Regions from separate parts of the Streptomyces sp. NPDC052109 genome, predicted to be linked through region 3. Evidence: riboswitches for the same ligand, from Rfam matches in the RefSeq annotation. Region 3 holds a riboswitch; each other region holds the start of a gene.
The links. Region 3 has a riboswitch for cobalamin ahead of AB0L59_RS14780 (HoxN/HupN/NixA family nickel/cobalt transporter). Riboswitches for the same ligand answer to the same signal wherever they lie in the genome.

Region 1 (7,403 bases), on a different contig from region 3:
TGGAAAAGCCCGATCTGAAGGGCATCTACGACCTGACGCTGCTCAACAAGGTCCTCAAGGCCGAGGGCAAGGGCCAGGTCACGGACGCCGGTCTCGGCGCCCGGTAGCGACAGCCCGGCCGACGAGTTCCCAGGAGGTGACGGCCGTGGTCATCCCGTCCGCCAAGGCCGGCGGGACCGCCACGCCCGGCGGACGGTGCGTCACCCTCCTGGGGGCCTCCGGGCCGGACCGTCGATCCGCCGGTGCGATCGCCCTGCCGAAGGCCAGCGAGCCCCCGCCGTTCCGGCGCGGCTGCATCTCGCCGGGCGGCCGCGCAGCCGACTGCAGCTGAGGGACGCCGGCGCCGAACGGGGCGCGTGCAGCGGGCCGTTGACTCCCTGGCGGTTGCGCCGGCGCAGGCCACGCCGCCCCTCCACGCCCTCCTGGCCGACGACGGCCACCGGGACACCGGCAGCGGTCCGGCGCTCCTCCTCCCTCCCGGTGTTCCGGCTCGCCGGTGACGCGCCCGGTGCGGGAGCCGGGTGTCACCCAGCGCCGCACCTACGATCACGGCCATGGGCGAACGGCGATCCGCAGCGGTGCGGCAGGGCGGACGGTGGCGGCTGCCTTCGTCGCGCTTCGTGCCGGCGGTGGTGATCTCGCTCATCGTCGCGACCCTGGCCGGGCTCTTCGTCGGCGCCTACTGCTGGGCCATGGCCGATCCCGTACCGCATCGCATCCCCGTGGCGGTGACGGGAAAGTCGGTGAAGGGCGACCGGTTCACCGATGCGCTGGAGACCACGCTCCGTACGTCGCTGGTCCTCCATCCGTACCCCGACTACGGCCATGCGCTCGCCGCGGTCGACGCGCAGCGGGAGTTCGCGATCCTGCAGCGCCGGCCGGCCGGGGTGGAGGTCGATGTGGCGAGCGCGGCGGGTGCGTCGGTCGCCCGGGTCCTCGGCCAGGGCGCCCCGGTGGTGGGCCGGACGCTCCCCGTCCCCGTGCAGGTCAGGGACATCAAGCCGCTGCCGGCCACCGACCCTCAGGGGCTCGCGGTCTTCTACATCGTCCTGGGATCGAACATCCTCGGTTTCGTCGGTGCCATCCAGCTGGGGGTGCACGCCCAGGGGCTGCGCCCCGCCGAACGGGTCGCCACCACCGCCGCCTACTCCGTGCTGGGCAGCCTGTGGATCTGCGTCATGGCCGACTGGGTGCTCGGCGTGGTGCGGCTGCCGTTCGCCCAGTCGTGGGGCATCTGCGCGCTCACCATGTTCACGGCGGGGATGATCTTCACCGCCTTCCACACCTTCCTGAATCGCTGGGCGCTGCTGCCGACCTGGCTGCTGCTGGTCATCCTCGGCAACCCCTCGTCCGGGGGCGCGGTCGCCTGGCCGCTGCTTCCTCCCGTCCTGGGCTTCCTGGGGCGGTTCCTGCCGCCGGGCGCGTCGGTGAACGCCCAGCGCAACGCCATCTATTTCCCGGACAACCAGCACGTCGAGCCCTATGTGGTGCTCGTCGCGTGGTGCCTGATCGCCACGTCGGTCTTCGTCGTGTGGCGTGCGCGCCACCCCGCCAGCCGGGCGACCGCCCAGGCCGCCACGCCCGGCGGGGGGTGAGCGGTCGGGACGGGTGGCGCGTCGGACAGGAGCCGGCGGACCCGGAGCCGGGCCCGGCGGCGCCCGAGCCGAGCGCCACGTGGGTCCTGGTGCCGCGGTCCCCTCTCCACAGCGCCGGTGGGGGGGGCGCCGGTGCCGAGGGCTTCGCCGCGCGTGGCTTCGGTCCCGGGGCACGGTCCCGATACGAACGCCCGGCACGCGGGAGACCGCGTGGCAGCCCCCCCTCCGGCCACGCCGGAACCGATCTGCTGTCCCTCGCACTGGTCGCGCGGTGACCGCGCGCCCCGCCGAAACCGCGGTGCGCAGCGCGTATCCGCCCGGGAATCCCGGCCGCCCGCACCAGGCGGCGCGGACCCGGTGCCGTCCGCTGGAGCAGTCGTACACCCCCTTGCCCAGCGCCTCGCGGGGTTGCCCAGCGGCGGAGCCCCTCACCACCGGGCAAGCTGGGAGGTGGAGGTGGTCGCCGTGGCCGGTGAGACGCCGCTGATGATCGTGGACGGTGCGGGCGTCGTGGTGCGGTGGAGCCGCCGGGCGGAGGAGCTGCTGGGACGGCCGGCGGCCGAGGTGATCGGGCGTCCGGCGACCGACCTGGTCAGCCCCCTTCCCGCGCCGGGCCGCAGGCAGGGTGACCTGCCTGATGGCGCACAGGGAGCTGCCCACGGTGACCTGCGCGTGCGGGCGATGCCGGGTGAGGACGGTTCGGTGGCGTGGGGGATCTTCCTGCCGCCCGCGAGCGGGACGGTGCCCGGTCTCGAGACCGCCGTGCTGGAGGCAGTGTCCGCCCACACATCGAACGCCGTGTTCGTGGTGGACGAGGAACTGCGGGTCGTGTCGGCCAACGCGGCCGCGCAGGCACTGTCCGGGGCGAGCGCCCGGCGGCTCCAGGGACAGCCCCTCACCCAGGCGTGGCCTCATTCCGCCCCCGGTGAGCTGGAGCACGTCCTGCGCCGGGCCATGGCGGGCGGCGCGCCGGAACCGGACCGTGTCATCCGCACGGACCTGAGGAACGATCCCCGGCACACGCACGTCGCCGTCTCGGTGCTTCCCCTGCGGGACGCGCCGGGGGCGGTGGTCGTGGCGCACGACGTGACGTGCCGGGAGAAGGCGCGCCGCGCCACCCGGGCCCTGCAGTCCGTCCGGGACCGGGTGGGACAGACCCTGGACGTCGTGACCACCTGCCAGGAGCTGGCGGACGCGCTGGTCCCCGAGTTCGCCGACATCGCCGTGGTGGAAGTGGTGGAACCCGTGGTGCGGGGCGAGGAACCGCCGCTGAGTCCTCTGGGACGGGATGTGCCGCTGCGCCGGGCCGCCTTCGGGCACAGTGGGGGTGATCATCAGACCCGGGCGCATCCGGTCGGGGACGTCCGCGCGCTGCCGTTCGCGACCCCGTACGCGCAGGCGCTGGCCGACCTCAAGCCCCGCGCGACCGTCCTGCGCCCGGACACACCCTGGCTGGCGGCCGATCCGGTGCGTGCCGAGGCGATGCGCGCGTCCGGTGCCCGTGCCCTGCTCGTCGCACCGCTGACGCTCCGCGGAAAGGTGCTCGGGCTGCTGAGCCTCTACCGCACCGAGCGGTCCGACGGTTTCGGCGACGAGGACGTCTCCCTCACCCTGGAACTGGCCACGCACACCGCCCTGAGCATCGACAACGCCCGCCGCTACACCCGCGAGCACACCATCGCGGCGGCGCTGCAGCGCCATCTGCTGCCCCCGGCTCCCCCGTCGCAGACCGCGGTCGAGACCGCCGGCCTGTACGTGGCCGACGACCGGGGGGCGGGCGGCTGGTCCAACTCCTGCGCCCTGCCCGGCGCCCGAACGGCCCTCGTGGTCGGGGAGGTCGCAGGCCACGGCATCCACACCGCCGTCACTATGGGTCAGCTGCGGACCGCCATGAACACGCTCGCCGCACTGGACCTGGAACCCGACGAACTCCTGGCCCGGCTCGACGACGCCATGGCACGGCTCGCGCGGGAGCGGAGGGCGCTGCCGCTGGGCGATCCCCTGCGCAGGCAGCCCCTCAGCGCGACGTGCCTGTGTGCGGTCTACGACCCGTTCACCCATACCTGCACCATCGCCTCCGCCGGACATCCGCCGCCCATCGTCGCCGCCCCCGGTTCCCGCCCCCGCGTGGTCGAGCTGGCCGCCGGTGGCGCCCTCGGCGGAGGAGGAGGCCCCCCGTACGCGACCACCGCCGTCACCCTGGCCGACGGAGACGTCCTCGCCCTCTACACGACCTCGCTCCTGTCCGCCGTGCGGCCCGAGGACGCCACCGGCGACCCGCAGCCCCTCCGGCGCATGCTCGCCGACGTCGGCCGGCCCCTGCAGGACCTGTGCGACGACGTCCTGTACCGGCTGAGCGCCGACGCCCTGTCCGGCGACGCCATCCTCCTTCTCGCCCGCACGCGCCCCTTCCCCACCGAGCGCGTCACCACCTGGCCGCTGAACCAGGAGCCCACCGCCCCCGCCGTCGCACGGCGCCGCACCCGGCGTCAACTCGCCGCCTGGGGCGTGGACGACGAAACCTCCTACGCCACGCAGGAAATCGTCAGCGAGCTGGTCACCAACGCCCTGCGGTACGGCGCGCCGCCCGTACGACTGCGCCTCATCAACGACCGCAGCCTCACCTGCGAGGTCCACGACTGCGGCACCTCCGCCCCGCGGCTGCGCCACGCGCGGTCGGTCGACGAAGGCGGCCGTGGCCTGTTCATCTGCGCCCAGCTCGCGGAGAACTGGGGCATCCGCTACACCGGCGACGGGAAGACGGTCTGGACCGAGCAGGCCCTTGCGGCCCAGGGTCGGTAGGACCGACGGACGCCGGCCCCGCGGGGGCCTGCTAGGTTCGCACGCGGGTGAGCGGCTCCGGCCGGGGAGACGCGCGACGGGGGACGACGACCCGTTGACGGCACCCACGACAGCACCAGGAGTCACCCCGTGACCAGCCGAGTCCTGCTCGTCTCCGCCGCCACGAGCGCGTCGTTGCGGCAGGCCCGGTTCGACGACGGCGGCTCGATCGACGACGGCGGTGCGGCACGGGCCCGGGCGGCGGCCGGGGGGCTGCCCCCCGCGGCGCGTGCTCGGACGTCACCCGGCCTGCGCTGTCGGGAGACGGCCGCGGCGCTGGGCCTCGACGGGGTGGCGGCACTCGCGGTACCGGAGCTGGCGGGTCTGGATGTGGGGCGGTGGCGAGGGCGCACCCTCGACGAGGTGGGGGCGGCCGAGCCGGAGGCGGTGGGCCGCTGGCTGACCGACCCCGACTGCGCGCCGCACGGGGGCGAGTCCGTGCGGGACCTGTGCGCACGGGTCGGGCGGTGGCTGGTGGACACCCAGGCTCTGGAGGGCCGTACGCTCGCCGTGGTCGAGCCGGAGGTGGTGCGGGCGGCGGTCGTCGACGCCCTGGGCCTGCCCGCCACGGTCTTCTGGCGTCTGGATGTGCCACCGCTGTCCATGACCGAACTCAGCGGCCGGGCCGGGCGCTGGAACCTGCGCCTCGGGCGTCCGCCGGCCGCGCCGGAGGCCGAGTAGGCGCCGACGGCCGCCTGCGGTCCGGGCCGCCGGGTCCCGGTGACCCGGCGGCGCCGCCCTCGGCGGCTGTCGCGGCGGGGCAGGTGCGACGACGATCCGTGGAAGTGCCCTTGGCGGGCGTCCCCCTGAGGCGGCGGCCGGTTGCCGCAGCCGTCGGGAGAGAGCGTCCGGCTCGCGGTCAGCGGAGGTGATGTGCCCGGAGAACTCCAGAGGGCCCCGGTGGTTCCGCAGGGCCCTCTGGTCTCCGGACGGTCCGGACGGGAGTCAGCGCGCGGCCGGAACGGCTCGCCCGCTCGTGGCCGTCGTCGGCTTCGGGTTGAGCAGTCTGTCCGCCAACTCGCCGAAGGCGAGGCCGAATCCGCCCCACAGGACGGACTGGATCGCCAGTGCCGAGAGCCGGAACCGCCACAGCAGGGTGGCCGGGAAGTCCTTCGGCACCTCGTTGACGGCGGGCAGGAACTCGTAGGCCAGGCCGATCACGACGACGAACGCGGCCACCGCGACGACTGTCGCCCACCAGGTGCCCAGGCTGGGCGCCAGGCGCTTGCCCAGGATGGTGGCGGCGACCGCGAGGAGGACGCTGAGCAGCATCATCAGGAAGTACAGGGTGGTCCGCTTGCCGATGGTGTCGGGCTCGCCGACCGACGGCGGATTGGCCGGGTACTTCAGGAACGGCACGACGTACACGGCGACCAGGGCGCAGCCCGACAGCAGCAGCGCCGTGGCGCGCGGGCTGAAGCGGCCCACACGGCCGAGGGCGAAGCAGAAGGCGAGCGCGGCGATGCCGCCGAAGGCGACCCCGTAGACGAGGACGCCGGTGGCGAGGCCGGCGGTGGACTGCAGGGAGCGGGAGACGACCTCCATCTCGTGCTCGTGGGAGTGGGCGTCCTCGAAGGCGATCGCCTTGTCGACGCTCGGCTCACCGAGGACGTACGCCACGATCAGGGCGAGCACGCCTGCCGCGAGGCCGGCGAGCATGCCCCGTACGAGAAGGTTCCGTACGGTTGCGGAGTTCATGGGTGCGCGGCGTCCCTCGCGTCAGTGGCAGGGGAAGCCGAGCAGGTGGCGGGCGTCGTGCACCCACTCGTGGACGTCCGTGCCGTTGAACACGGAGGTGGCGCCCTGCTCGGCGCCGACGAAGTAGAGCAGGACCAGCATCAGGATGCCGAAGAAGACCGCCCAGGGCGCAATCGCCTTCAGCGGCAGCTTGGCGGGGAGGGCGGGAGTGGTGGCTGTCGGCTGGGCGACGGTCTGCGCCATGGCAGGACCTCCTCTGGGAGTTCGCGTCCCATCTCGGTGGTGCACAGGACGACGGCCACGGGTCTGACTCACGGGCCCCTTGGGGGGTTCCGCATACAGTGGCGCGACCGTGCCGGATTCCCACCGGCTTCCGTCTCGCCGTCGTCGATATCGGACCGACCCTACCGCGCGACACGGGCATGGCCAAGACGGCCTTCGCCCGGGTGATCTTCTTCTCTGACCAGGCGGGACGCTACGGGGCCCGTGTGTCAGCGGTGGCGGTGTTCCGGCAGTCGCCCGTCGGCGAAGGCACTCACGCCCTCCGGTCGGCCGGTGATGGCGAACACCGCGTCGAACAGGAGCAGTTCGCGTCGGGCGCCGCCTTCCGGGAACGTGGTCCCCGAGGATCGCCCCTGCGCTCCCCCCGCCGTCCCGCCGGCGGTCCTGCTCACCAGGCCGCCTCCCGGGTGGTGCCGGGCCCGGCGAGCCCCAGTTCACGGTCGCCGAGCGGGGCGAAGAAGCGCGCCACGTCCGCGTCGGTGACCTCGGCGAGGGTCGCCGGGGACCAGCGCGGTCTCCGGTCCTTGTCGATGATCTGGGCGCGGATGCCCTCCATCAGGTCGGGTGAGCTCAGGGCGGCGCAGGAGGCGCGGTACTCCTGGTCGAGGACCCGTTCCAGCGGTCCGAGGCGCCGGGCGCGGCGGACCGCGGCCAGCGTGACCTTCAGCGCGGTGGGCGACTTGGCGAGCAGGGTCTCCGCCGTCTCCTTGGCGTCGGGGCCGCCGTGCGCGAACAGCCGGTGGACGATCTCCTCCACCGTGCCGGCGGCGTAACAGGCGTCGATCCACTCCCGCCAAGCGGCCAACTCCCCTGGGAACGGCGGCTGTACGTGTCGCGCGAGGGCGTCCCGCACGGGCAGCTCGGCCAGGTCGTCGACGAAGGAGCCGAGGTCCGCGGACGGCACGCAGTGGTCGGCCAGACCGCACAACAGGGCGTCGCCTGCGCCGATCTGCGAACCCGTCAGGGCGAGGTGGGTGCCCAGCTCAC
Region 2 (7,403 bases), on a different contig from region 3:
ACCTCGGCGGGCAGCTGGCGCTGGTACTTCCCCGGCACGACGACGACCGCGCGGATCGTGTCGGCCGGGGACGCGGTGAAACTGAGGTAACGGCCGGTCAGAAGTCCTCGTCCAGGTCGACGGTGCCCTCCACCGCGACCTGGTACGCCGACGGGCGACGCTCGAAGAAGTTCGTCAGCTCCTGAACACCCTGCAGCTCCATGAAGGAGAACGGGTTCTCCGAGCCGTACACCGGGGCGAAACCGAGGCGGGTCAGGCGCTGGTCGGCGACGCACTCCAGGTACTGCCGCATCGACTCGGTGTTCATGCCCGGCAGGCCGTCGCCGCACAGGTCGCGGGCGAACTGCAGCTCGGCCTCCACGGCCTCCTGGAGCATGTCGGTGACCTGCTGCCGGAGATCGTCGTCGAACAGGTCCGGCTCCTCCTTGCGGACCGTGTCGACCACGTCGAAGGCGAAGGACATGTGCATGGTCTCGTCGCGGAACACCCAGTTGGTGCCGGTGGCGAGACCGTGCAGCAGGCCCCGGCTGCGGAACCAGTAGACGTACGCGAACGCGCCGTAGAAGAACAGGCCCTCGATGCACGCCGCGAAGCAGACCAGGTTGAGCAGGAAGCGCCGGCGGTCGGCCTTCGTCTCCAGCCGCTCCAGCTTCTCCACCGAGTCCATCCACGTGAAGCAGAACTGCGCCTTCTCGCGGATGGACGGGATGTTCTCGACGGCCGCGAAGGCCGCCGCCCGGTCGTCCGGGTCGGGCAGATAGGTGTCCAGCAGCGTCAGGTAGAACTGGACGTGCACGGCCTCCTCGAAGAGCTGGCGCGACAGGTACAGGCGCGCCTCCGGGGAGTTGATGTGCTTGTACAGCGTCAGCACCAGGTTGTTCGCGACGATCGAGTCACCGGTCGCGAAGAAGGCGACCAGCCGGCCGATGAGGTGCTGCTCCTCCGGCGTCAGCTTCGCGAGGTCGGCGACGTCCGAGTGGAGGTCGACCTCCTCCACGGTCCACGTGTTCTTGATGGCGTCCCGGTAGCGCTCGTAGAAGTCGGGGTAGCGCATGGGGCGCAGGGTCAGCTCGAAGCCCGGGTCGAGAAGGTTGGTGTTACGGGTGGACATCACTGGCAGGCCTCGCAGGACTCGGGGTTTTCCAGGGAGCAGGCCACGGCGTCGGGGTCGGCGACCTGCTGGACGGGGATGGCGGCCGGGGTCTGCGCCCGGGCCGCGCGGGCGATCCGGGTCGCCGGGCGCGAGCGCAGGTAGTACGTCGTCTTCAGGCCCGACTTCCAGGCGTACGCGTACATCGAGGAGAGCTTGCCGATGGTCGGCGTCTCCATGAAGAGGTTGAGGGACTGGGCCTGGTCCAGGTACGGGGTCCGGGCCGCCGCCATGTCGATCAGGCCGCGCTGCGGGATCTCCCACGCCGTGCGGTACAGCGCCCGTACGTCGGCCGGGATCCAGGCGAAGTCCTGCACCGAGCCGTTGGACTCGCGCAGCGCCTCCCGGGTGCGCGCGTCCCACACGCCGAGGTTCTTCAGGTCCTGCACCAGGTAGGAGTTGACCTGGAGGAACTCGCCGGACAGCGTCTCGCGCTTGAACAGGTTCGACACCTGCGGCTCGATGCACTCGTACACGCCCGCGATGGAGGCGATGGTGGCCGTCGGGGCGATGGCGAGCAGCAGCGAGTTGCGCATGCCGACGGACGCGATCCGTGTCCGCAGGGCGGCCCAGCGCTCCGGCCAGGTCAGCTCGACGTCGTAGTGGTCGGGGTGCAGCACGCCCCGGGCCGTACGGGTCCTCTCCCAGGCCGGCAGCGGGCCGCTGCGCTCCGCGAGGTCGGCGGAGGCCTCGTACGCGGCGAGCATGATCCGCTCGGCGATCCGCGTGGACAGGGCCTTGGCCTCCGGCGAGTCGAAGGGCAGGCGCAGCTTGAAGAAGACGTCCTGCAGCCCCATCGCGCCCAGGCCGACCGGCCGCCACTTGGCGTTCGACCGTCCTGCCTGCTCGGTCGGGTAGAAGTTGATGTCGACCACGCGGTCGAGGAAGGTGACGGCCGTGCGGACCGTCTCGTCCAGCCGCTCCCAGTCGATGTCGCCGGTCGCCGTGTCGGCGAACGCGCCGAGGTTCACGGACCCCAGGTTGCAGACCGCGGTCTCCCCGTCGTCCGTGACCTCCAGGATCTCCGTGCAGAGGTTGGAGGAGTGGACCACGTGACCGGGCAGGGCCGTCTGGTTGGCGGTGCGGTTGGCGGCGTCCTTGAAGGTCATCCAGCCGTTGCCGGTCTGTGCGAGGGTGCGCATCATCCGGCCGTACAGCTCACGGGCCGGGATGGTCTTCTTCGCCAGGCCCGCCGCCTCGGCCTTGCGGTAGGCGGCGTCGAACTCCTCGCCCCACAGGTCCACCAGCTCCGGCACGTCCGACGGGGAGAACAGCGACCACTGCTCGTCGGCGTTGACCCGGCGCATGAACTCGTCCGGGACCCAGTGCGCGAGGTTCAGGTTGTGCGTACGGCGGGCGTCCTCACCGGTGTTGTCCCGCAGCTCCAGGAACTCCTCGATGTCGGAGTGCCAGGTCTCCAGGTACACCGCCGCGGCGCCCTTGCGCCGGCCGCCCTGGTTCACGGCGGCCACCGAGGCGTCCAGGGTCTTCAGGAACGGCACGATGCCGTTGGAGTGCCCGTTGGTGCCACGGATCAGCGAACCGCGGCTGCGGATGCGGGAGTACGACAGACCGATGCCACCGGCGTGCTTGGAGAGCCGGGCCACCTGGTGGTAGCGCTCGTAGATGGAGTCCAGCTCGTCCAGCGGGGAGTCCAGGAGGTAGCAGGACGACATCTGCGGGTGCCGCGTGCCGGAGTTGAAGAGGGTGGGGGAGGACGGGAGGTAGTCGAGCCGGCTCATGAGGCCGTAGAGCGCGGCGACTTCGTCCACGGAGCGGATGGTGTCGTCCTCGGCGAGACCGCTCGCGACCCGCAGCATGAAGTGCTGGGGCGTCTCGATGACCTTGCGGGTGATCGGGTGTCGCAGCAGGTAGCGGCTGTGCAGGGTGCGCAGGCCGAAGTAGCCGAAGCGGTCGTCGGCCTGGCGGTCGATCAGCGCGTCGAGCCGTTCGGCGTGCAGCCGCGCGAACTCGGCGGTCCGGTCGGCGATGAGCCCCTCGCGGTGCCCCACGGCCACGGACTCGGTGAAGGACGTCACGCCCTGCGAGGCGGCCTCGGCGCGGATGGAGACGGTCAGCAGCCGGGCGGCGAGCCGGGAGTAGGCGGGATCGTCGGAGATGAGTCCGGCGGCGGCCTCCGTGGCCAGCTCGCGCAACTCCGCCTCGTCGGCCCGGGCGGACCGGCCGCGCAGCGCGGCGGCGGCGACCCGGCCGGGGTCGGCGTCGGGGAGGTCGGCGGTCAGCTCGGTCAGGGTCCGCAGCAGCGCGGCTCCGGGACCGTCGGTCTCCAGGCCGCTGGCTGAAGCCGGGTCTGCTGGCGCGATGGTCACGTGGGGCTCTCCCTCGCTCGGCACGGGGGCCTTGCGGAGGGCAGGGGCAGCCACGAGCGCACACGGCGTCGCGTCCACCGGCCCATTCCACGAGGCCCGGACGTCGGAAGGCACCCTGGCCGGACGGCCGGGCGCACGCTGCCGGCAGGTCCTCGGACTGACACAGGCGTGCGAAGGCACACAAGTACACCGTTGCGGGACAGTTCCGGATTCGCACCGGATTCCCCTGCGGCGACAGCGAGGATGAGCATACATCTAGTGCCGGGCTGTCGCGTCACCCCCAGATGTTGTGTCGCGTCGGTCTCAGAGCGTCAACTGGTAGGTGAGCAGAGTGATGTCGTCCAGATGCGGCACGGGATTCCAGTCCCGCTCGGGCGTGCGAACGAAACCCAGGCGTTCGTAGAGCCGGTGGGCGGCGTGCATGCTGCGCTGGCTCGACAGCACCACGGCCGTGCAGCCCTCGGTGGAGCGGGCGCGTTCGAGGCAGGTGCGGACCAGGGCTTCGCCGGCGCCCCGGCCGCGTGCGTCGGGTACGACGGCGAGCGCCCGGATCTCGGCCTCGCCGGGGCGGGCGATGTCGGCGACGGGGCCGCCGGACGGGACGAAGGTGACGCCGCCGACGACCCGGTCGCCCGCAACGGCGACGAGGACCTCGGCTGCGGCCGCGCGCGCGGCGACGTCCTTGAGCACGGGCAGATACGGGTCGCTCTCGCCGTAGTCGAGGAGACCGTCGTCCAGGTAGGCACGGGCGGTGAGTTCGCCGAGCGCGGCGTACTCGCTGGGTTCCGCTGTCCGGATCCGGATGTCCATGCGGGCGAGTGTGTACGACAGCGGGCCGCCGTCGCATGCGCTTTCCGGCGGCCCGCTGTCGCGCTGATCGGGACTAATGGACGCTTCCCGCCGTCGCCGGCGGCAGCTCCACCTGGACTCCCGGGTCTCCCGCGTCCGCCGTGTAGTCCTCCGGCCTGGTCTCGTCGAGGCCCTCGGGGGCCTTCACGGCCTTGAGGACGAAGGTGAGGACCACGGTGACCGCGACGTTCAGCACGAACGCCGTGAGGCCGATGTAGCCGATCTCGCCGATGCCGGGGATCTCCTTCGCCGAGCCGCCGAAGTGCTTCTGGGTCGGGGAGGCGACGCCGTACGCGGCGACCGTGCCGTACACCATGCCGACCGCCCAGCCGGCGAGCAGGGCCCAGCGGTGGAACCAGCGGGTGAACAGACCGCCGACCAGGGCCGGGAAGGTCTGCAGGATCCAGATGCCGCCGAGCAGTTGGAAGTTGATGGCGACCGTCTTGTCCATGGTGAGGACGAAGACCAGCGCGCCCACCTTCACCAGCAGCGACACGAACTTGGAGACCTGCGCCTCCTGCTTCGGCGTGGCGTCCGGCTTGATGAAGTCCTTGTAGATGTTGCGGGTGAAGAGGTTCGCCGCCGCGATGGACATGATCGCCGCCGGGACCAGCGCACCGATGCCGATCGCCGCGAAGGCCACGCCCGCGAACCAGTCCGGGAACATGTCCTCGAACAGCTGGGGGATGGCCAGCTGGCCGTTGGTGACCTTGACGCCGGCCGCGATCGCCATGAAGCCCAGCAGCGCCAGCAAGCCCAGCATCAGGGAGTACAGCGGCAGGATCGTGGTGTTGCGGCGGATCACCTCACGGCTCTTGGAGGACAGGGTCGCGGTGATCGAGTGCGGGTACATGAACAGCGCGAGCGCCGATCCCAGCGCGAGCGTGGCGTACGTCCACTGGCCCGCCTCCGGCGGGGCGAGCGCGCCGCGCGGCTTGCCCGTCGCCGGGTTGACCTGGCTGAACGCGTGGCCCGCCTTGGCGAAGATGTCGTCGAAGCCGCCCAGCTTGATCGGGATGTAGATGATCGCCACCGCGATGACGATGTAGATCAGCGCGTCCTTGACGAACGCGATCAGGGCGGGGGCGCGCAGGCCGGAGGAGTAGGTGTACGCCGCCAGCACGCCGAAGGCGATCAGCAGCGGCAGGTCCTTCACGAACCAGTTCGTGTTGTCGCCGCCGCCCACGCCCATCACGTCCAGCACCGCCTGGATGCCGACGAGCTGGAGCGCGATGTAGGGCATCGTCGCCAGGATGCCCGTCAGCGCCACCGCGAGCGACAGGCCCTTGGAGCCGAAGCGGCCGCGCACGAAGTCCGAGGTCGTCACGTAGCCGTGCTTGTGGGACACCGACCACAGGCGCGGCAGGAACGTGAAGATCAGCGGGTACACCAGGATCGTGTACGGCACCGCGAAGAAGCCGGACGCGCCCGCCGCGTAGATCGCCGCCGGTACGGCGACGAAGGTGTACGCCGTGTACAGGTCGCCGCCGAGCAGGAACCAGGTGATCCAGGTGCCGAACGACCGTCCGCCCAGGCCCCATTCGTCCAGGGAGTGCTCGTTCTCGGCCCTGCGCCAGCGTGCGGCGAGGAAGCCCATGACCGTGACGGCCAGGAAGAAGAAGATGAAGACGCCGAGCGCGACGCCGTTGACGCCGCCCTTCACTTCGCCTCACCGCCCTTCCGAGCGGTACGGGCGCGCTGGTCGCGCTGCCACAGCTGGTACGCGGTCATGGTGAGCGCCGTGGAGATCAGCACCCAGAGCATCTGGTACCAGTAGAAGAACGGGATCCCGATGAAGGCGGGATCCGTCTTCGCGTAGGAGCCGACCCAGAGCATCGCCACGAAGGGTGCGATGAGACAGACGGCGATGATCACGCGGACCGGTGTGACGACCGGTGGTCTCACTTCAGGCGTATCGGACATGCCACGGCTCTCCGTCCCCTCACTGATCACCTGTGTAATGCGCAGGCAATCTAGGTGACGGTGTCGCGGCAGCGGAAGACCTCGTCCGTATATCGGTATATCGATTCAGCGAACGTCCACGGGTCCTGCGCGCCTCACTCCGCCGGGCGCTTGAGCCGCGCCACGAACTTGTAGCGATCGCCCCGGTACACCGAGCGCACCCATTCCACCGGTTTGCCCTCCCGGTCCAGGGAGTGGCGGGAGAGCATCAGCATGGGCAGGCCCACGTCGGTGCCGAGCAGGCCCGCCTCGCGCGGGGTGGCCAGGGAGGTCTCGATGGTCTCCTCGGCCTCGGCGAGGTGGACGTCGTAGACCTCGGCGAGGGCCGTGTAGAGGGACGTGTACTTCACCAGGGAGCGGCGCAGGGCCGGGAAGCGCTTGGCGCTCAGGTGGGTGGTCTCGATGGCCATCGGCTCGCCGTTGGCCATGCGCAGCCGCTCGATGCGCAGTACGCGTCCGCCGGCGGCGATGTCGAGGAGCCCGGCGAGCCGGTCGTCGGCGGTGATGTAGCCGACGTCCAGCAGCTGCGAGGTCGGCTCCAGGCCCTGGGCGCGCATGTCCTCGGTGTAGGAGGTGAGCTGCAGCGCCTGGGAGACCTTGGGCTTGGCGACGAAGGTGCCCTTGCCCTGGATCCGCTCCAGCCGGCCCTCCACGACCAGCTCCTGCAGGGCCTGGCGGACGGTGGTGCGGGAGGTGTCGAACTCGGCCGCCAGCGTGCGCTCGGGCGGGACCGGCGTGCCCGGCGCCTGGGTCTCCGTCATGTCGAGCAGGTGCTTCTTCAGGCGGTAGTACTTGGGCACGCGCGCCGTACGGACGGTCGTCCCGGCCTCGTTCTCCGCACTGCTGACGTCGGTGCTCATGCTCTGCCTTCCCGGCTCCGAATGCCGAAGCGACCGACCTGACATCGGCCGCGCCTCACATCGTGGCACGGCTTCGTCTGTCAGGAGTCCACCCGCACGCTCCGTGATCTCCTCTGTATACCGTCGCACCCGGTGTTGGTCTAGTCCATCGGGGGCGGGCGGGGCCCGGCGCGGTTCTCCTGCCGGACCCCGCCGGTGACGGTCAGATCCCCTGCCAGTCCGGCTTGCCCGCGTAGGTGTGGCGGAAGTAGT
Region 3 (7,403 bases):
TCGCTGGACAGGGCGCGCAGGAGCTGGCCGCGCTCCCTCTCGGAGGGCGGCGGGGTCTGGTTGATGGCGAACTCCGCTGTGCCGGAACGCAGTTCCTCGGCGAGGCGGGCGATGAGGTCGTAGGCGTACGGCAGGGAGGTGCGCACCGTTTCCACGAAGTCCCGCTCTCCTATCTCGCCGTTCTCGGCGTCGGCGAGCAGCTGCGGGGAGACGTCGAGCGACATGAAGGGCTGTCCTGTTCTGTGGTTCTCTTGCTGGAGGGGATGGGGTCAGGCGAAGACGGTCAGGGCTGCGGGGCCGTGCCGGAAGTCCGGGTCGACCTGGGCGGCGAGGTCCTGGCCGGTGGCCTCGTCGGCCCAGGCGGCGGCGTTGCGCAGGTGGAACTCCACGGCGTGCTTCTGGAAGGCCGCCCAGTCCTTGGGGCGGGCGTCCACGGCCGCGCGCAGCAGGTCCAGGGTGCGGGTGTTGTGCGGCTCCAGCTCGCCGTGGCCGCGGTCCTGTTCCTGGGCGCGTACGTAGGAGGACTGCGCGAAGTGCGCGAGCAGATCGTCGCCGACGTGCTCCTTGAGGAAGAGTAGGTCGTCCTCCCCGGTCACCTTGTTGCCGACGACGGCGACGGGGACGCTGAACTCGGCCGCATGGTCGCGGTACTGGCGGTACACCGAGACGCTCTTGCGGGTCGGCTCGACGATCAGGAACGTCATGTCGAAGCGGGTGAACAGGCCGGAGGCGAAGGCGTCGGCGCCGGCGGTCATGTCGACGACTACGTACTCGCCGGGTCCGTCCACGACGTGGTTGAGGTACAGCTCGACCGCGCCCAGCTTGGAGTGGTAGCAGGCCACTCCCAGGTCGCTCTCCTCGAAGGCGCCGGTGACCATGAGCGGTACGCCGCCGACCTCCTGCACGTGGTGGCTGTGGACCTCGTCGTCGCCGAGCAGCCGCAGCAGCCGGGAGCCGCGTCCGGGCGGGGTCGTCTTCACCATGGCTTCGATGGAAGGGATCCGCGGATTCGTGCCGCGCAGGTATTCCTTGATCTCACCGGTGCGCGCGCTGAGCGGTGGCGCGGCGAAGACCTCGTCCTCGGCGAGGCCGAGGGCGTACGCCAGGTGCTGGTTGATGTCGCCGTCGATCGCGACGACCGGCGCTCCCGAGTGCGCCAGGTGACGGGAGAAGAGGGCCGACAGGGTCGTCTTGCCGCTGCCGCCCTTGCCGACGAAGGCAACGCGCATGGTTAGCCACTCCCCATATTGAAAATGGATGTCATGCGCATAGGCTGGTGGTGCGGTCGGGTGCTGTCAAACCACCGGAGCTGCAACTGGCTGATTCCCACAGCGGGTTGGGGACCACGCAGCGGCACACAGGGGGTCCTTTTCACCCATACGGAGGAGACTCAGAGATGAGCGATACCGCAGGCGGTCGTCGGAGCAGCCCTTTGACCCTCGTGGTCTGCGGCTCATGCCGTGCCACCGCGAGGCAGCGGGTGATGGACGCCCTGCGCCGCGCGGTGCGGGAGTGCCCGCACGGGGTGATGGTCTCCACCGGTTGCCTCGCGAGGGTGCTGCACTGCCGCAGGACGTGTGGTTTTCGATCGGCTGGGGGGACTGAGACGAGACAAGGGCTGGGCGCGCGTCGCAGTAGTGCGACGCCCGCCCAGCCCTTGTCGGCGGCGCCGCCGTCAGAAGGCGCCGGTGCCGTTGGGTGTGCCGAGGCCGGTCGGCCCGTCGTATCCGGTCCTCGCGGTGCACAGGTAACTGCCGCCGCAGGAGCCGTTGCTGCCCGAAGTGACGTCGTTGAGCGCCGACGTGTGGCTGTACGGGTACGAGCCGTTGACGACCTGAGAGGTGTTTCCGGCCAGGGCGTAGACGCTCGCGATGATCGGCGACGAGACGCTGGTGCCTCCGACCTCGACCCATCCGTCTGCACCCTGGGCGAGGCCGAGCTGAAGCTCGGTGTCGCACAGCATTCCGCCACCGCAGTTGTTGTACGTGTCGTAGACCGCCACCCCGGTGTCGGGGTCGGCGACCGCCGACACATCGGCGACGGTGCGCTTGGCGCATCCGGAGTCACGCTGCCAGGACGGCTTGGCCTCGTACGCCGAGCAGCCCGAGCCCGCCCCGCTCCACGCCGTCTCGGTCCAGCCGCGCGAGTTGGCCGCCTTGCTCAGCGAGGTGCCGCCCACGGCGGTGACGTACGGGGAGGAGGCCGGCCAGGAGACGCCGTAACCGGAGTCACCCGAGCTCGCTGTGATCGCGACGCCAGAGTGCTTGAAGTGCGAGTCGAAGGAGGTGATGGTGTTGTCCTCGGACCCGCCCCAGCTGTTGGAGACGGAGGCGACGCCCGAGGTGGTGGCGGTGTCCTCGGCCTTCACGAGATCCGCGACGTTCGTCGATTTTGCCTCGACCAGGAGGATGTGGCAGCCCGGGCATGTCGCCGAGACCATGTCGAGGTCGAGGCTGATCTCCTCGGCCCATCCGTAGTCGCCCGAGGGCAGCGGCGATGCCTGCCCGCTCTGATTCACCTTGCGAAAACAGCCGTTGGCGCGGGTGCACGACGGCAGACCGTAGGCGCTGCGGTAAGCGGCCAGGTCGGACTCGGCGTTCGGGTCGTCCATGGCGTCGACGATCGCCACCGTTCGACCGGATCCCGAGGTACCGCCCAGGTGGTAGGCGGAACGCAGATCGGACGGCACGTACCCCATCGTGGTCGGGGATCCGGTGGTGAACGGGGACATGCGGCCCGAGGCAGTGCGGTGGGCCTTCATGACGCCGAAACAGCGGGCCTGTCCCGCTTGCAAGGGACGGAAGCAGCCGAAGCCCGTCGTCCCCGCGGAGGCGGACGGGCGCGGGGCGGACGAGAGAGCGGCGGCCTGGACACCGGTGGCCAGGCCGATGGTGAGGCCAGTGACGGTGAATGTGAGCATCGCGGTGAGGGCAGCTGCCATCCGCCGCACCCGGCGTCTCGGTCGGCGGTGGTGGATCACCGGGGATCCGGAGGGTATTTCGCGTCGGTGCATCAAGCCTCCGTGCGGTTTCGGGCGGTTCGGAAGGGCCACATGACGAAAAGCAGCCTTGACGGACGGCATGTCAGGGCAGCTGAGGGCCGGGTGGTTTCACCATGCGGCCGCCGTCTTCCGCCGGTCAAGGCCATGTCAATGCAGGTGTTGTGGGGCTGCCGCGGTGAGAGAGTGAACCGCCGGTGGCGCCGGCGTGTGCGCGGTAGTGCTCGCTCCGTGGCCACGCAAACTCCTGCGCCACCTGTGGAATGAGTCGGGCTGCGGCGAGACCGGCGTCGTCAGCCGGCGTCGGCGGTGTGGGACCCCCAGCGTTCCTCTATCCTGGCCAGGCGCCAGTAGGCGATGGCCACGGCCCAGACGACCACGAACAGGCCGACGATGACGTAGCCGACGTTGTCCAGGTTCAGTCCGGCGATCCAGCCGGTGACGTCATCGCTCAGGCCGAGCTTGTCGTGCAGAACGCCGACCAGCTCGATCGTGCCGACGAAGAAGGCCACCGCGATGGACAGGCCGGTGATCGTGAGGTTGTAGAACACCTTGCGTACGGGGTTCGAGAACGCCCACTGGTAGGCGAAGTTCATGAACGTGCCGTCGAGGGTGTCGAACAGGCTCATGCCGGCGGCGAAGAGCAGCGGCAGGCACGTGATCGCGTACCAGGGGAGACCTGCGGCGGCGCCGTTGCCGGCCAGGGCGAGGAGCAGGACCTCGGTCGTGGTGTCGAAGCCGATGCCGAACAGGAAGCCCAGGGGGAACATCTGGCCAGGCCGGTGGATGGACTTGGTGAGCCGGCCCAGGATGCGGTTCATGAAGCCGCGCGAGTCGAGATGGGCCTCCAGTTCCGCTTCGTCGTAGCGTCCGGCGCGCAAGGCCCTGAAGACACGCGTGATGCCGAACAGGGCCACCAGGTTGAGCGCGGCGATCAGGTACAGGAAGCCGCCGGAGACCGTGGTGCCGACGGTGCCGAGTACCTGGTGGGTGCGGGAACCGTCGTTCATCAGGGCGCCGGCGAGCTTTGCGCCGCCGGCGACCAGCGCCGCCATGACGACCACCACGCTGGAGTGGCCGAGCGCGAACCAGAAGCCCACCGACACCGGCCGCTTGCCGTCGGCCATCAGCTTGCGGGTGGTGTTGTCGATCGCGGCGATGTGGTCGGCGTCGAAGGCGTGCCGCATGCCGAGGGTGTAGGCGGTGATACCCAGGCCGACGCCGAACGCCTTGGCGCCGACCTCGTAGTGGCGCGGGACCACGAGCAGGAAGAGGATCCCGAAGGCGACCACGTGCAAGGCGACGATCACGGCCAGGAGGCCCGCGGTTCGGACCGTGTCCTCGCGCCGCCAGCGGAAGGAAGGGGAGGCGGCGGTTTCGGGCACGCCTTCGGGCATGGTCATACGGTCACGCTCCAGCACCTCGTGGATCAGCTTCGTGCTGCCGTGGCCGGTCTCCTGGCTGACGGGTCAACGCGCCCGCCCCTGCCTTCCCGGCCGCGAGGCCAGTGGCAATGCATGGGGCGGGAACTCCCCGATCACAGTGGCGAGGGCCGCTCCGGACTGAGCCCCCTGAGGGACTTTCACCGGTCTTCCCGAACACCACGGCCCGCTCACCCTAGAAGGCCGGAGGTTGAGGCTGCAAGGCTGCATAACCGAGCAGGTATTGAGGCGGGATTTCGCGGACTGCGATGATGGGCCCATGCATCTCGTCCCCGCGGAACGCGCCGGGCAGCGCACCATCGACGGCCATCGCGTCTGCGACGCCATCGCCGCCGTCGGCGAACCCGAGCGGGTACGCGCCTGGGCCGACCGCTTCTCCCTGCTCTCGGATCCCGGGCGCCTGTCCCTGCTGCTCGCCCTTCACGAGGCTGGCCCCATCGCTGTCTCCGACCTCGCCGTCGCCACCGGCATGAGGGACACCGCCGTGTCCCAGGCCCTGCGGCTGCTCCGGACAGCGGGTGTCGTCCACGGCGAGAAGGACGGCCGAATCGTGCGCTACCGGGTCGTCGAGGGCCCGATGGCCGCGCTGCTCGAACACTGCCTGTCCCGAGACGCATGACGAGATCCGCGGCCGCACGCGATCGCGGCGAGCGTCGCGCAACGCTCCCGCGTCGGCGCGGCCGCTCGGTTCAGGCGTGTGCGTGCCCCGTACGACGGCGTGCGACCCAGCCGCGGACTGTCCACCGCGAGGAAGCCGGCGAGCGGGATCCCGAGCAGCGGGACGTAGTAGCCGACGACGGCGACCACCGTGATGCAGGGCACCAGCCGGTGACCGCCGCGACGAGCAGGAACGGCGCGACGAACACGCCCGCGTAGAAGTGCAGGCGCAGCACCAGCGTGCGCAGGGCCGAGGGCGCCGCCGCGGAAGCAGGGCCCTTTTTCGGCGCGCCGGCATCGCCGGCCGTGTGTGGTGGGGCGGTGGTGGGCGGTTCGGCGGACATGGGCCTGCTCCTGCGGCGTATGGGTGTCACGTCAGCTGTCGGCTGAGCGGAACGGTTCGGCTGGGTGGCCGCGAGCGGTCGCTGGTCGCCATCGGCACGGGGACTCCGGCCGCCCAGGGCGGGTTGCACCTTGCCTTCCACGTCGCCGAGCCCCACCACACCGCGATGGTCATGCACGGCATGCGGATGGTCCAAGCGCCGCACGCACCGACACCGCACGCCACCGCCGCCCACGTCGGGGCGGCCCTGCTGCTGACCTGGTGGCTGCGGCGCGGCGAGGCGGCACTGTGGTCGCTGCTGCGGTGGGCGGTCGCGTTCGTGCCGGGACTTGCCGCCTGGTGGCACGTGGCCGACGGGGCGTGGCCCGCGCCGGCCGGGCCAGGGCTTGCGCGTCGGGCTGCCGGTGAGCCGTGGGCGCCCAGGCAGGTACGGCTGAGGTACGCCGTTCACCGACGGGGGCCGCCGATGGGGATGTCGTACGCGCCCTGACCCCCGACATCCCTTCTTCCGCACGGAGATCCCTCACCTCATGTCCAGGACCCGCACCACCCTGCGCCGCGCCTGCGCCGTCACCACCCTCACCGCCGCCGGACTTCTCGCTGCCGCGGGCGTGGCCTCGGCGCACGTCACCGTCCACCCCGACAGCTACGCCAAGGGCGCCACCGACGGCGTGCTGACCTTCCGTGTCCCCGACGAGCAGGACGGCGCGTCCACCACCAAGGTCCAGGTCTTCCTGCCCACCGATCACCCCGTCCTCGGCGTCCTGGTCCACCCGCAGGACGGCTGGACCGCCCGGGTCACCGACACCAAGCTCAAGACGCCCGTCAAGACCGACGACAGCACCATCACCGACGCCGCCTCCGAGATCACCTTCACCGGCGGGAAGATCGCGCCGGGCCAGTACGAGGACTTCGACGTCGCTTTCGGCCAACTGCCCGACGACAGCGACCAGCTGACCTTCAAGACCCTGCAGACGTACTCCGACGGCAAGATCGTCCGCTGGATCGAGGAGGCGCAGGGCGGCCAGGAGCCGGAGAACCCCGCGCCCGTGCTCAAGCTCACCGCCAAGGGCGCGGAGGACGGCGCCGGCACTGCGACCGCCTCGGCGGCGGGTTCGAAGAGCTCCGAGAGCGCGAAGGCGACCGCCTCGGCCGGCGACTCGACCGCCCGCGGTCTCGGCGTCGCCGGGCTGGTCGTCGGCGTACTGGGCCTGGCCGCGGCGGGCTTTGCCGTCGTGCGCGGCCGTTCCGCCGGATCCCGGGCGGAGTAGCGCACCCGCCCTGCCGACGGTGGTCGTCGGCAGGGCAGCGGTCCGCCGCCGTGAACCCCCGGCCCAGTCGTCTCTGCCGTGACGCGGACCACAACGTCGCTTCGGAACTCGACCCTCGGCGGCCCCGACTCCTGATGCAGTACGGCGCGATCCGACCGACGCCGTACGACGTGATCTGGAGACGCGGTTGATGGACGAGTCCCGGCAATCCTCTTCCTCCGGCGCGGGTGCGGTGTCGCGGAAGCTGGTGCTTCCGCCCGCCCTGTGCGGGTTCCTTCTCCTGCTGGCGGTGATGTTCGCGGTGTCGTACGCCGTCGGTGCCGCCGCAGGGCCCGTCGCACCCGGCATGCACGGCACCGGCACGAGCCGGGGTGTCGGCGGTCCCGGCGGGGGCGGCGGCACGGACGACATGGGGGACATGAACGGGGGTGACCACTGATGGGCGGGGAGCCGGTCACCGTCGACCTGGTGACGACCGACCTGACCATTGGTGGCATGACCTGCGCGGCCTGTGTGAGGCGCGTCGAGAAGAAGCTCGGCAAGCTGGACGGGGTCACGGCGACCGTCAATCCGGCCACCGGACGGGCGCGTGTGAGCCACCCGCCGCGGATCAGCCCCGAGGAACTCGCCGCCGCCGTCGAGAAGGCCGGCTACACGGCTGCCCTGCCGGAACCGCCCAAGCAGCCCGAGAC
Region 4 (7,403 bases), on a different contig from region 3:
GACGGCGACATACGGCTTGGGGTAGCGTGCGATACGCGCGTTGAGCCGGTACTCGTCGCGCCAGAAGGCGGCCGAGGCGGTGCCGTCGCCGTCGCGGGCGTCGTCGTGGACGGCGCGGATGTCGCCGCCGGCGCACAGGCCGCGCTCCCCCGCGCCGGTGATGACCACGGTCTCCACGGCCGGGTCGTGCTCCCACGCGGTGAGCGCCTCGTCGATGCTGCGCACCATGGCATGCGTGAGGGCGTTGAGGGCCCGCGGCCGGTTGAGGGTGATGTGGGCGGCCCGGCCGGCGGTGTGGAAGAGGACGGGTTCGTCGGTGCCGGTCATCCGGACGCCTCCGTCAGGCCGCGGGCCACGATGACGCGCATGATCTCGTCGGTTCCTTCCAGGGTCTGTTCGACACACGGGTCTGGGACGATCTTCTCGACGGCGTGCTCGCCGGGGCCGCCGTGCGAGGGCAGCGCGCGGTCGTGCACCGAGTATCCGGTGCGGTGGGCGGCCCGCTTCGCGCGGCCCCCGGCGACGAGCGGGGTCAGAGGGAATCCGCCCGGCGCCGTGGCGGAGTGAAGGCGTACAGGCCGAGGATGTCCGGCAGCGGAGCCACGCCGGGGCCGCCGGAGCGCACCCAGGTGACGATGTCCTCGGTCGCGTCCGGATCGTTGACGAGCCCGAGCCAGACCGGCCGCGCACCGGCGGCCCGGCCCGCCGCGGACGGCTGTACGACGATGACGTTGGCCTGATCGCACACGTCGAGGCAGTCGGAGATGCGCACCGGTACTTCCGCCCGCAGGCGCGCCGTCTGCGCCGCGTGATCGACCCCGGTCACCTTGGGACTGCCGCAGCAGCAGTCCCGGCACACGACGACCCGGCAGGGCACCGCACCGCTCCCCGCCCCCGCCTCGCCCGCCGCCTCACGCGGTCGCCTCCTCTCGGGCACGCCCCGTCACTCCCCTCCCGGGGAGATCCGCCCCGGTGTCCGTCGAGGTGGCGACCGCGTGAGTCTCCTGGCTCCCGGATCGTCGCCCGTCCCGCCCTCTCACCCCGGTCGGGGAAGGTGGCCTGCCGGAAGTCGCTCGCCGGTCACAGTGGCGGGACCGCGCCGGATTCACACCGGCTTCCTCGGATCGCCGTCGCCCATGTCGCCGATCATCATGCCATCTCGGCTGGAGGGTCTCACGGGTGCGGTCGCCGCCCGCCCCGGCATGGGCTCGAGTGCGCCGGCGATCGGCGTTCGGGCGACCTGCTCGAGGGGCTCCGCGGTCTGCCCTGCTCCGAACCCTGGTGCCGCGCCCGGAGCGCACCGGCACCCGGCCGGAGCCCGTCACACCGCACCCCCTCGGCACATCACTGTACGTTGTGCACCGGGCCGTTCACGAACCGGTGGACCTCGCGGCCCGCGCCTTCGTCCGCTTTCCCTGTGACGTCCCGCACCGGCACGTCTGCCTCAGCGAACGGGCCGTCGCCCACGGGGTGTCACCCCGCGGCCGCAGGTACGGCAGATCGCCCCCCCGGTCAGCCAGGGACGCCCCGCCAGGTGACGAGCCACCTCCCGACGCCCGCACCACGGCGGACGCGAGCCGCGGCCAGGTCACCGCTGCCGGCTCCCCGCATGGCGCAAGCCGGGACGGGCGGCGGGGCGTATGCGGGGGACGAGCGCCGGGACATCGGCGCGGTAGGCGTCGTAGGAGGCGCCGAACTGCCCGGCCATGAGGGCGTCCTCGATCCGGACCCTGCGCAGCAGCCAGGGCACGGCGACCACCGGCACGGCCGTCCAGACACCGAAGCCGAAGGCCGGCATCGCACCGACGATCAAGCCGAGCAGTCCGGTGTATATGGGGTGGCGGACCAGCCGGTAGGGGCCGTCCGTGCGCAGCTCATGGTGTTCCTGGACCATCGGGACGCTGGCCCACATCGTGCCCAGAACCCAGCGGGCCCACAGCAGCAGAGCGGTGGAGGCGACGGCGAGCAGGACGCCGAGGACCGCCAGTTCGGGCTGCCAGTACCGCAGGTGACGCCAGAAGCCCCGGGAGTGCCCGAGTGCGGCGGAGAACACATAGACGCCCGCGATCAGCAGCAGCCGGCGCGGCAGTGTGCGCCGCAGACCGCGCGCCCAGCCGCGCACGCCTCTCCCGCTCTTCACGCCGAAATACACGGCGCCCGCGATCCAGGCGACGAGAAAGACCACCACGCAGACGCCGGTGATCAGGACGAGTGCCGAGTGAAGGGTGCCCATGCCTCAAGGGTGCTCCGCGCACGCAGAGGATCACCACCACCCACGGGTCGATGGAGAGCCCTCCACCTGCCTCCGTCCTCGGACGGGGAACCCACCGCTTCGCGCGGCAGCCGGCGGCGCGCCCCTGACTCTCGTCCGGTACGGGGCCGGCGTCACGGTGGCGGGGCCTGGATGCCCGGGCGGAACTTCGGGACGCGGAGTGTGATCTTCGTGCCCGCCCCGACACCCGTCTCGATGACCAGGCCGTGGTCGTCGCCGTAGACCTGACGCAGCCGGCGGTCGACGTTGCTCAGGCCGATGCCGGTGGCGGGGCCGGCCGTGCCGCGCAGGATCGCGCGCAGGCGTTCCGGTTCCATGCCGATGCCGTCGTCCTCGACGACGACCCGGGCCTCGGTTCCCTCGTCCTCGGCGGTGATCGTGACGCTCATGTGCTCCGCGGACTCCTCCAGACCGTGTTTGAGGGCGTTCTCGACGAGGGGCTGCAGACAGAGGAAGGGCAGCGTCACCGGGAGCACCTCGGGGGCGATGCGCAGGGTGACGCCGAGGCGCCGGCCGAAGCGGGCGCGGGCGAGTTCCAGGTACTGCTCGATGGAGCGCAACTCCTCCGCGAGGGTGGTGAAATCGCCGCCGCGGCGGAACGAGTAGCGCGTGAAGTCGGCGAACTCCTGGAGGAGTTCGCGGGCGCGCTCGGGATCGGTGCGGACGAACGAGGCGATGCCGGCCAGGGAGTTGTAGATGAAGTGCGGGGAGATCTGGGCCCGCAGGGCCCGGACCTCGGCCGCGTGGGCGCTGGTGCGCGCCCGGTCGAGGTCGGCGAGTTCGAGTTCCACGGAGAGCCGGCCGGCCGCCTCCTCGGTGGCCCGGAGCAGAGCGGTGGATTCGGCGCCGGCGCATACCGCGAGGGTGCCGTGAAGCGTGCCGTCCGCCGTGAGCGGGACCAGTGCGGCCCAGCGGACGGGGCAGTCGGCGTCGTCGCAGGACAGCGGGAAGGTCCGGGTGCGGGGCACAGGGGCGAGCTGTGCCGTCAGCTCCGCCCGGTGGTGTTCGGCGGTGCCGTCCCACGCGAGCACGGCGGCGCCGTCGGTGACCGCCAGTGCGGGGGTGCCGAGCAGCGGCCGCAGTCTGCGGGCGGTCTTGCGGGCCGTGTCCGGGGAGAGTCCGGCGCGCAGGGGTGCCGCGGCGAGCGCGGCGGTGTGCAGGGCCTGGGCGAGCGCCCGCGCTCCGTCACCGCCGGCCGAGTGCTCCTGCTGTCGCCGCGCCGCACCATGCCCCAGGGCGGCACCGAGCGCGAACAGCGCGAGCCCGACCAGGGCGAGGGCCGCGGTACCGAGTACGGTCATGGGCGCCGCGGGTCCGGGCCGACGACGCGGCCGGAGGCGCCACCCGCGCGCCCGGCCCACCCGGAACGCACGCCCTTCCGTCGGGCCGGCGGGGCGCCGTCCCGGTCGGAGTCGCGGCCGCGCACTCCCCGCCCCGCCGTCACCGCGGCACGAGGACCGGCGCACGCCGCCATCTCGCGGCCCACGTCAGCGGCCGGTCCGGCGCTCCCCGCGCTCGAAGGGCCCCCGCGCGTCCCACGACCGCGTCGCCCCCACCACCGGCCGACGCCCGCCCGCGTCCCGCCGCGCACCGCAGCAGCCGACCCGGCGCCGCCCCCGCCCCGTCGCCCCGGGCGGCCGCCGCCCGCACGCCACCGGCCGGACGGACGGCCGAGGCCCACTCCCGTTCGTCCGCACGCGGCAGTGGCCGACTCCGCGCGTTCTGCGCTCGGTCGGTCCTCACGCGATCCCCGGTCCGGCCGGTCGGCGGGTGCGGGGGCCCCGGGGTCGGGGTGGGCGAGGTGGGCTGGGAGGGTCGGGTGGGTGGCGGTCGTGGGCACGGCGGCTCCTCGGTCAGGTCGTGGCCGGTCCGGGGCGGGGGTCGGGGGGCGGTTCGGGCAGGTGCAGGCGGGCCATGGTGGCGGCGGTGCCCGGTGGGACACGGCCGCGGGTGGCCAGGGAGATCAGGACCATCGCCGCGAAGCCCACGGGGACGGACCACACCGCGGGCCACGCCAGCAGAGTGTGCAGCCAGCCCGAACGGGCGCCGCCGGCGATGGTGGTGGTCACCGCGGTGAGCGCCGAGCCGCCGCCGAGGAGGAGCCCGGCGATCGCGCCCGGCGGGGTCAGGCCGCGCCACCAGATGCCGAGGACGAGCAGCGGACAGAACGAGGACGCTGAGACGGCGAAGGCGAGTCCCACCGCGTCGGCCACCGGCAGGTCGCCGACCACCGCGCCGGCCGCCGTGGGCACCGCGATCGCGGGCAGCGTGGCGAGCCGGAAGTGGCGCACGCCCAGCGTCGGCAGGACGTCCTGGGCGAGGACGCCCGCGACGGACATGGTGAGTCCGGACGCCGTGGAGAGGAAGGCCGCACAGGCGCCGCCCGCGACGAGGGCGCCGAGCAGGTCCCCGGCCGTCCCGCCGATCAGCCGCTGCGGCAGGACGAGCACCGCGGCGTCGGTGTCGCCGGTGAGCAGCAGGTCGGGCGCGTACAGCCGGCCGAGGATGCCGTACAAGGGCATGAGCAGGTAGAACGCGCCGAGCAGACCGAGCACGCTCACGGTGGTGCGGCGGGCGGCACGGCCGTCGGGGTTGGTGTAGAAGCGGACGACGACATGCGGCAGGCCCATGGTGCCGAGGAAGGTGGCGAGGATCAGCCCGTAGGTGGAGTACAGGCTGTGCTGTTCGCGGTCCGAGGAGAGGGGCTTGGCCCAGCTGGAGGGCGCGGTGCGGTCGGGGGCGCGGTCCGGCAGGGGGACGCGGGACCCGGCCGGGAAGCGCAGGGCGGTGTCCGCGCCGATCCGGTGCCGGCCCTCGCCGAGCCGCAGCGAAACCCCGTGCACCGCGCGGCCGTCGACGGTTCCGGAGGCGGTCACCCGGACCGGCTCGTGCACGGTGAGGGTGAGCGCGCTGTCGACGCGCACCTCGGTGGAGCGGTGGAAGACGGGCCGGGCGTCCCAGGCGGGGGCCGGCGCGTGGTCGGCGCGCCAGGCGAGCAGCAGGAACACCACCGGCACCAGCAGGGCGGTGAGTTTCAGCCAGTACTGGAAGGCCTGGACGAAGGTGATGCTGCGCATCCCGCCGGCCGCGACCGCCCCGGTCACCACCGCGGCGACGACCAGCCCGCCGAGCCAGCCGGGGGCGCCGGTGAGCAGCCGGAGGGTGAGGCCGGCGCCGCGCAGCTGGGGCAGCAGGTAGAGCCAGCCGATGCCGACGACCAGCACCCCGGCGATCCGGCGCACCGCCCGGGACTCCAGCCGGGCCTCGGCGAAGTCGGGCAGGGTGTAGGCGCCGGAGCGGCGCAGCGGGGCGGCGACGAAGGCCAGCAGCACCAGGAAACCGGCGGTGTAGCCGATCGGGAACCAGAGCATGTCGACGCCCTGGGCGAGGACGAGCCCGGCGACGCCGAGGAAGGAGGCGGCGGACAGATACTCGCCGCTGACCGCACAGGCGTTGAGGCGGGGGGCCACGGAGCGGGAGGCTACGTAGAAGTCGGACGTGGTGCGGGAGACGCGCAGGCCGAGCGCGCCGACGAGGAGCGTGGCGAGGATCGCGGCCGTCACGCCCACGACGCCGTACGTCTGGTTCACCGGAGGGCCCCGGCGGGTGGTCGGCGCATGCTCAGGGGCGTTCCGGCGGAGCGCCGCCGGCCGAGTCGTTCTCGTTGCGCTCTGCGCGGCGGACGTACCAGGCGCCGAGGGCCAGCAGGGCGGGGTAGGGCGCCACGCCCAGGACGAGCCAGACGGCCGGCGGGACGCGGGGCGCCGCGCCGGCGGGCGGGAGGGCGCGCAGGAGCACGGGGAGCAGGCCGAGCAGGGCCACGAGGAGGCTCGCGGCGAGCAATCCGGTGCGCAGCTGACGCCGCATCAACTGCCGTACGCGTTCCTCCGACCCAGGATGCGGAGCGGGCACGGGACGCGGCGCGGCCGGGCCTGCGAAGGGGAGCGGCCGTCCGGTGACCACCTCTCTGCGAGGGACGGACTCCGCACCCATGACGCACTCCCGACGCAGCGGTGATCACCTTGTGCTGCGGCGAGTGTACGCAGCGGGCCGACGCGGAGACAGCCGGTGGACGAGAATCACCACAGGTCCGTCACCCACGGTCCGCTGCGGCCGCTCAGCGGGCCCTGCCCGCCGCGTGTGCGGCGAGCAGGTCGCGCAGTTCCCGGGCGTTGCGCCGGCTCACGGCGAGGACGCGGTCGCCGATCCGTACGGTCACGTTGCCGCCGTCCAGGCGGAGTTCCTCGATACGGCCGAGCGCGACGAGCCGGCTGCGGTGGATGCGCACGAATCCGCGTGCGCGCCACTGCTCCTCCAGGGTGGACAGCGCGACGCGCACCAGGTGGCTGCCGTGCCGGGTGTGCAGCCGTACGTAGTCGCCGTGGGCCTCGACGTAGGTGATGTCGGCGACGGGCACGAACCGGGTCACCCCGCCCAGTTCCACGGGGATGTGATCGCCCGCGGCGGGCGCCGGTTCGGGCGTGGGCGCGGCGGCCGCGGCCGGCCGGGGTCCTTGTCCGGCCCGGACCAGTTCGGCGACCCGGCGGACCGCTTCGGCGAAGCGCTCCTTGCGGAGGGGCTTGAGCAGATAGTCGACGGCCTTGAGATCGAAGGCGCGGACCGCGAAGTCGTCGTGGGCGGTGACGAAGACGATCAGCGGTGGGGCGGCGAACCCACCCAGCAGCCGGGCCAGTTCGAGGCCGTCGAGCCCCGGCATGTTGATGTCGAGGAAGACGACGTCGACGGCCTGCTCGCCGTCCGGCCCGGCCTCCACGGCGCGGCCGAGCCTGCGCAGCGCCTCGGTGGGCCCCGCCGCGGGCGTCACGGTGCCGACCCGCGGATCCTGCCCCAGCAGATACAGCAGCTCCTCGAGCGCGGGCTCCTCGTCGTCGACCGCCAGCACCCGCAGGGGCACCTCGCTCGCGCTCATCTCCGCCGGCTCCTTTCCTCTTCAACCACTCACCTGTGCAGGGTGGCCTCCCCCGCCGCGGGCGTCGAGATGGCACACGCCGGTGTACGACGGCCGTCACCGGGCGAGGATTCCGGAGTCCGCGCAGACGGCCAGCCCGAGGAGGCCCGGTGGCATACGTGAAGCCCGACGAGTGGGACGCACACTACGCCGGCGGCGGGC

Region 1: it holds a riboswitch for cobalamin, as region 3 does, so the genes downstream of both, AB0L59_RS34690 (CbtB-domain containing protein) here and AB0L59_RS14780 (HoxN/HupN/NixA family nickel/cobalt transporter) in region 3, are expected to answer to the same signal.
Region 2: it holds a riboswitch for cobalamin, as region 3 does, so the genes downstream of both, AB0L59_RS19760 (ribonucleoside-diphosphate reductase subunit alpha) here and AB0L59_RS14780 (HoxN/HupN/NixA family nickel/cobalt transporter) in region 3, are expected to answer to the same signal.
Region 4: it holds a riboswitch for cobalamin, as region 3 does, so the genes downstream of both, AB0L59_RS34710 (hypothetical protein) here and AB0L59_RS14780 (HoxN/HupN/NixA family nickel/cobalt transporter) in region 3, are expected to answer to the same signal.

What each region holds. Positions count from the first base shown of each region.
Region 1 is NZ_JBFAWF010000024.1:116,838-124,240, forward strand. It holds gene AB0L59_RS34665 (aliphatic sulfonate ABC transporter substrate-binding protein) at 1-107, shown strand, start outside; gene AB0L59_RS34670 (ABC transporter permease) at 555-1,595, shown strand; gene AB0L59_RS34675 (SpoIIE family protein phosphatase) at 2,061-4,397, shown strand; gene AB0L59_RS34680 (histidine phosphatase family protein) at 4,527-5,117, shown strand; gene AB0L59_RS34685 (CbtA family protein) at 5,382-6,134, opposite strand; gene AB0L59_RS34690 (CbtB-domain containing protein) at 6,156-6,377, opposite strand; cobalamin riboswitch at 6,413-6,552, opposite strand; gene AB0L59_RS34695 (hypothetical protein) at 6,626-6,808, opposite strand; gene AB0L59_RS34700 (enoyl-CoA hydratase/isomerase family protein) at 6,805-7,403, opposite strand, start outside.
Region 2 is NZ_JBFAWF010000009.1:22,299-29,701, forward strand. It holds gene AB0L59_RS19750 (hypothetical protein) at 1-90, shown strand, start outside; gene AB0L59_RS19755 (ribonucleotide-diphosphate reductase subunit beta) at 98-1,111, opposite strand; gene AB0L59_RS19760 (ribonucleoside-diphosphate reductase subunit alpha) at 1,111-3,480, opposite strand; cobalamin riboswitch at 3,606-3,761, opposite strand; gene AB0L59_RS19765 (GNAT family N-acetyltransferase) at 3,784-4,290, opposite strand; gene mctP (monocarboxylate uptake permease MctP) at 4,364-5,992, opposite strand; gene AB0L59_RS19775 (DUF3311 domain-containing protein) at 5,989-6,252, opposite strand; gene AB0L59_RS19780 (GntR family transcriptional regulator) at 6,387-7,151, opposite strand; gene nagB (glucosamine-6-phosphate deaminase) at 7,354-7,403, opposite strand, start outside.
Region 3 is NZ_JBFAWF010000006.1:9,562-16,964, forward strand. It holds gene AB0L59_RS14765 (SCO5389 family protein) at 1-224, opposite strand, end outside; gene AB0L59_RS14770 (ATP-binding protein) at 270-1,229, opposite strand; gene AB0L59_RS14775 (S53 family peptidase) at 1,676-2,920, opposite strand; gene AB0L59_RS14780 (HoxN/HupN/NixA family nickel/cobalt transporter) at 3,292-4,401, opposite strand; cobalamin riboswitch at 4,428-4,619, opposite strand; gene AB0L59_RS14785 (metalloregulator ArsR/SmtB family transcription factor) at 4,700-5,059, shown strand; partial or broken gene AB0L59_RS14790 (PepSY domain-containing protein) at 5,265-5,441, opposite strand; gene AB0L59_RS14795 (hypothetical protein) at 5,565-5,930, shown strand; gene AB0L59_RS14800 (YcnI family protein) at 5,971-6,711, shown strand; gene AB0L59_RS14805 (hypothetical protein) at 6,902-7,150, shown strand; gene AB0L59_RS14810 (heavy metal translocating P-type ATPase) at 7,150-7,403, shown strand, end outside.
Region 4 is NZ_JBFAWF010000024.1:124,392-131,794, forward strand. It holds gene AB0L59_RS34700 (enoyl-CoA hydratase/isomerase family protein) at 1-327, opposite strand, end outside; partial or broken gene AB0L59_RS34705 (acyl-CoA dehydrogenase family protein) at 324-509, opposite strand; gene AB0L59_RS34710 (hypothetical protein) at 533-877, opposite strand; cobalamin riboswitch at 998-1,121, opposite strand; gene AB0L59_RS34715 (isoprenylcysteine carboxylmethyltransferase family protein) at 1,589-2,233, opposite strand; gene AB0L59_RS34720 (histidine kinase) at 2,386-3,573, opposite strand; gene AB0L59_RS34725 (cation acetate symporter) at 4,126-5,862, opposite strand; gene AB0L59_RS34730 (hypothetical protein) at 5,894-6,265, opposite strand; gene AB0L59_RS34735 (LytTR family DNA-binding domain-containing protein) at 6,390-7,202, opposite strand; gene AB0L59_RS34740 (NUDIX domain-containing protein) at 7,352-7,403, shown strand, end outside.